DNA from 2 places in the Bacillus basilensis genome. Region 1 is predicted to be linked to the other one. Evidence: riboswitches for the same ligand, from Rfam matches in the RefSeq annotation. Region 1 holds a riboswitch; the other holds the start of a gene.
What was found. A riboswitch is a leader RNA that binds a small molecule or an ion and turns the genes downstream of it on or off. The one in region 1 is predicted to bind preQ1.
Positions count from the first base shown of each region.

Region 2: linked by a shared signal. The riboswitch ahead of ACQVV1_RS13475 (QueT transporter family protein) and the one ahead of queC (7-cyano-7-deazaguanine synthase QueC) in region 1 are both predicted to bind preQ1.

Region 1 covers NZ_JBNTQO010000005.1:60,309-62,516, forward strand. Annotated here, with positions in the region: gene kinB (sporulation sensor histidine kinase KinB) at 1-951, opposite strand, end outside; PreQ1 riboswitch class I at 1,159-1,202, shown strand; gene queC (7-cyano-7-deazaguanine synthase QueC) at 1,296-1,958, shown strand; gene queD (6-carboxytetrahydropterin synthase QueD) at 1,958-2,208, shown strand, end outside.
Region 2 covers NZ_JBNTQO010000005.1:302,447-304,654, forward strand. Annotated here, with positions in the region: gene ACQVV1_RS13470 (aldose 1-epimerase family protein) at 1-592, opposite strand, end outside; PreQ1 riboswitch class I at 725-769, shown strand; gene ACQVV1_RS13475 (QueT transporter family protein) at 776-1,261, shown strand; gene ACQVV1_RS13480 (ribonuclease H family protein) at 1,413-2,072, shown strand; gene ACQVV1_RS13485 (zinc-finger domain-containing protein) at 2,085-2,208, shown strand, end outside.

The DNA.
Region 1 (2,208 bases):
GCCTTTTGGCATGGCCTCAATGCAGTTTTTTAAAATATTTAACAAGCATTGATTTAGTTTTTGTTTTTCTCCCGCGATAAAAAAAGAAGTGCTTTGCTTTATATAATGTGTACGCACATTTGCTAAATTAGCAAGCGGTGTAATTAACGATAATGCATGTAGTAGTTCTTCTTCTAACTGTAATCTTTGTTCTTTTTCAATACTTGGTTTTGCAAAGGTTAAATAATCTGTAAGAACGTGGTTTGCTTGTTCGATTCCGTTGATGGCTATGTCAATATATAATTTTCGCTCCTGCTCAGTACATGTATCTGATTGTAAAAGTTGCAAAAATCCTTTCGTTGAAGTTAATGGATTGCGAATTTCATGAGAGATAGACGCTGCCATTTCACCAATTAAATGAAATTTTTCAGCATTCATAAGTTCGTTTTGGAGACGCACTTGAGTTTGTAATATGTGTAGTAAATATAAAATAAGGATCGTACCAAGTATCGTACATAACTCATACACAATAATATGTGGTATATAATCAGCCTTGTTTGTAACCTTTGAAAGGAAGAAAGGTATCCAACTAAATCCGTATGTGAGACTGTAGATAATAGCAAGTATTATTTTTATACGATTAGAAGTTCGATTGAAAAATTTGTATGTAAATAATAGGACAATAAATAGAAGGATAGAACCGATAATCGATGGGAAAACACCTATTCCTCCTAATAAGAAGCGGTATATATTTAATACAACTAATATAGATCCACCAGCAATAGGACCTCCGGTTAATGTACCGACAATTAATACGATATGACGCATATCAAATTGAAATCCATAATTTGTTTTTGCTGCGAAAGTGATACATAGTATAGTAACGAGGCAACATAATACAATAAATATTGCTGAATTTAATTTAGGAGAACGTTTCCCTTTTTGATTCCAAAATAAATGGTATACGAGCATTGTAACAAGGATGAATAATATATTTAAAAAGAGATAAATAATAAAGGGTTTCAGTGGGATGCCTCCTCTCTTCTCACATTAAATTAATCATACTATAAAATGAAAGAAATGAAATGAGAAATAGCGGAAAAATCAGAAATTTTTTCTGGTAGTATACAATATGTTACAATAACCTTTGTCAATGAAAGAAGGAATTCCGTGCAATGCACGGGAGAGGTTCGCGAACTCCCTCTATAAAAAACTATGGAAACAACAATATCTTTAGGTATTGTTTTGTTTTTTTATTGTGACAGTTCAAGAACGTTCTTTCTTCTTATTCGTAGTAGAGAAGGAGAATGAGTGAAATGAAAAAAGAAAAGGCAGTTGTTGTTTTTAGTGGAGGACAAGATAGTACGACATGTTTATTTTGGGCAATAGAGCAGTTTGCAGAAGTAGAGGCTGTAACGTTTAATTACAATCAACGTCATAAGCTAGAAATTGATTGTGCAGCGGAAATTGCAAAAGAGCTAGGAATTAAACATACGGTACTAGATATGAGTCTATTAAATCAACTTGCTCCAAATGCGTTAACGAGAACCGATATGGAGATTACACATGAAGAAGGTGAATTGCCATCGACGTTTGTAGATGGACGAAATTTACTATTCTTATCATTTGCTGCTGTATTAGCAAAACAAGTTGGAGCACGTCATATTGTAACGGGTGTATGTGAAACTGATTTTAGTGGTTATCCAGATTGCCGTGACGTGTTTGTGAAATCGTTAAACGTTACTTTAAATTTATCCATGGATTATCCGTTTGTGATTCATACACCACTTATGTGGATTGATAAAGCGGAAACATGGAAATTATCAGATGAACTTGGAGCATTCGAGTTTGTTCGAGAAAAAACATTAACATGTTATAACGGAATCATTGGTGATGGTTGCGGTGAATGTCCAGCATGTCAACTTCGTAAAGCAGGATTAGATACGTACCTACAAGAACGCGAAGGAGCGAGTAACTAATGGATAATTTCTTTGGATTTCGCATTGTAGAAAATTTGCAAAAAATGGACGAGGATATTCAGCGTAAACAGCTCAAATATCATAATAAAAGAGTAATGGTCAGCAAGGAATTTACATTTGATGCAGCACACCATTTACACTGTTATGAAGGAAAATGTAAAAACTTACATGGTCACACATATAAAGTTGTATTTGGGATTAGTGGATATGTAAATGAGATAGGTCTTGCGATTGACTTTGGAGATATAAA
Region 2 (2,208 bases), 240 kb from region 1:
CGTATGTAAGTGGTAATTCATTCGTATTTTCAGCGATTAATTGCTTTTTACTTGAAAGGTAAGGTCCTTCTAATACACTTGTTTCTAAGCGTTCAGAACTATTAAATGATAAATAATAATCTGTAAATGATTCGCCCTCTAATAACGGGAAGTTGAAACCAGGATGTGCTCCGATTGAGAAGAATATTTCTTTTGAAGTGGGGTTATTCACTTCATATGTTACATGAACGATTTGTCCCTCTAGTTCATAAGACACGAGTAATTCAAATTCGTATGGGTATTTTTTTAATGTTTCTTCATTACTAGTAACGATATAAGTGATTTTCGTTTCACTTTGTTCTTTTACAGAGAATGTAAGATCACGAGCGAAGCCGTGTTGTGTTAAAGAATAAGGTTTACCATCTACGTAGTATGTATTATCTACTAATCGGCCGACAATTGGGAATAAAATTGGTGCACGGCGTCCCCAATAAGTAGAATCACCTTGCCATAAGTATTCTGTATTGTCTGCTTTTAAGCGAACGCTTTGTAATTCTGCACCTTTGTCAGAGATGGTAACGATCACGTTTTCATTTTGAATTGTTGCAGTCATGAAGTAAAACCTCCTAAATCTTTCATATATTTCATTATACGTTGTCTAAAAGAAAAAAGGTAGTTCATGATAGGAATCTATTGACGAAAGGGGGGCTACCGCGTAAAATATAATCTTGTTGCTTAAAAAACGAATAACGTGGTTCGAAACCATCCCACGTAAAAAAACTAAGGAGATTTTGTCATGAATATTAGAACATTAGTCGGTAATGGTATTTTAGCGGCATTATATATTGCTGTTTCTATGCTTATTCAGCCATTTGGCTTTACGAGTGTACAGTTTCGTATTTCAGAGATGTTTAATCATCTCGTTGTATTTAATAAGAAAGCAATTTACGGAATTGTATTAGGTGTATTTTTAACGAATCTCTTTTTCTCACCTATGATCGCTTACGATTTAGTATTTGGAGTAGGGCAATCTATTCTTGCACTAGTTGCAACCATTATTTCTATGCGATTCATTAAAGGTGTTTGGGCTCGTATGATTTTTAATACAGTTATCTTTACAATTACAATGTTTATGATTGCAATTGAACTTCATCTTGCATTTGATTTACCATTTATGTTGACTTGGTTAACATGTGCCGCCGGTGAATTTGTTGTAATGGCCATTGGTATGCCTGTAATGTACTGGATTAATAAGCGAGTACAATTTGAAAGATTTATGTAATAGATGAAAGAGCTATTCCTAAAGGGATAGCTCTTTTTGCATGTGATAATATTGAATATAATTCAGAGACTCTTGATAAAATATAATAAAATAAAGTGAGGCTTTCATTAGCTGGATACATATAAGAAGTCTTACATAAGGGGAATGTAGTATGAAATATAAAATTCATTGGTTGTATAAAACAAAGCGCGGTTTGCAGACGGAATTAACGACAGATTATATGAACATAGAAGATGTACTGCAATTTGCAGAGGATTTTGAGAAAACAGGAAGAGTAAAAGAATTATTATTTTACGATGAAATGGATGCAGAATGGTCATTAAAAGAGATGAAAAAACTGAGTAAGCAAGTGGAGGATGAGCCCCAAGAAATACTCGTTTATTTTGATGGTGGTTATGATGTGCAGACGAAAGAAGCTGGAGTAGGTATATGTGTGTACTATAAAAAAGGAAATAAAAACTACCGAATTCGCCGCAATGCATATATAGAAGGTATATATGATAATAATGAAGCCGAATATGCGTCATTATTATACGGTATGAATATACTAGAGGAATTAGGGATCAAGTATGAAGCAGTTACACTTCGCGGGGATTCTCAAGTGGTATTGCAACAATTGGCTGGAGAATGGCCTTGCTATGATGAGCATTTAAATCATTATTTAGACCAAATTGAACAAAAAGCGAAGCAAATGAAATTAAAACTTGTATGCGAGCCAATATCTAGAAAACAAAATAAAGAAGCACATCAATTAGCAACGCAAGCATTAGAAGGAACAGTCATTGATAGTCATAAAGAAATAACCGAATAGAGAGGTGCAACGGTGGATAAAAAGCAACTCATTACAGAGGTAAATGACTTATTAGAAACGTATTGTGAAGGGTGTTTTTTGCGAGAACATAATCGAAAGACAAATAGTAAATATTATGCTCATTCATTTTGTATTA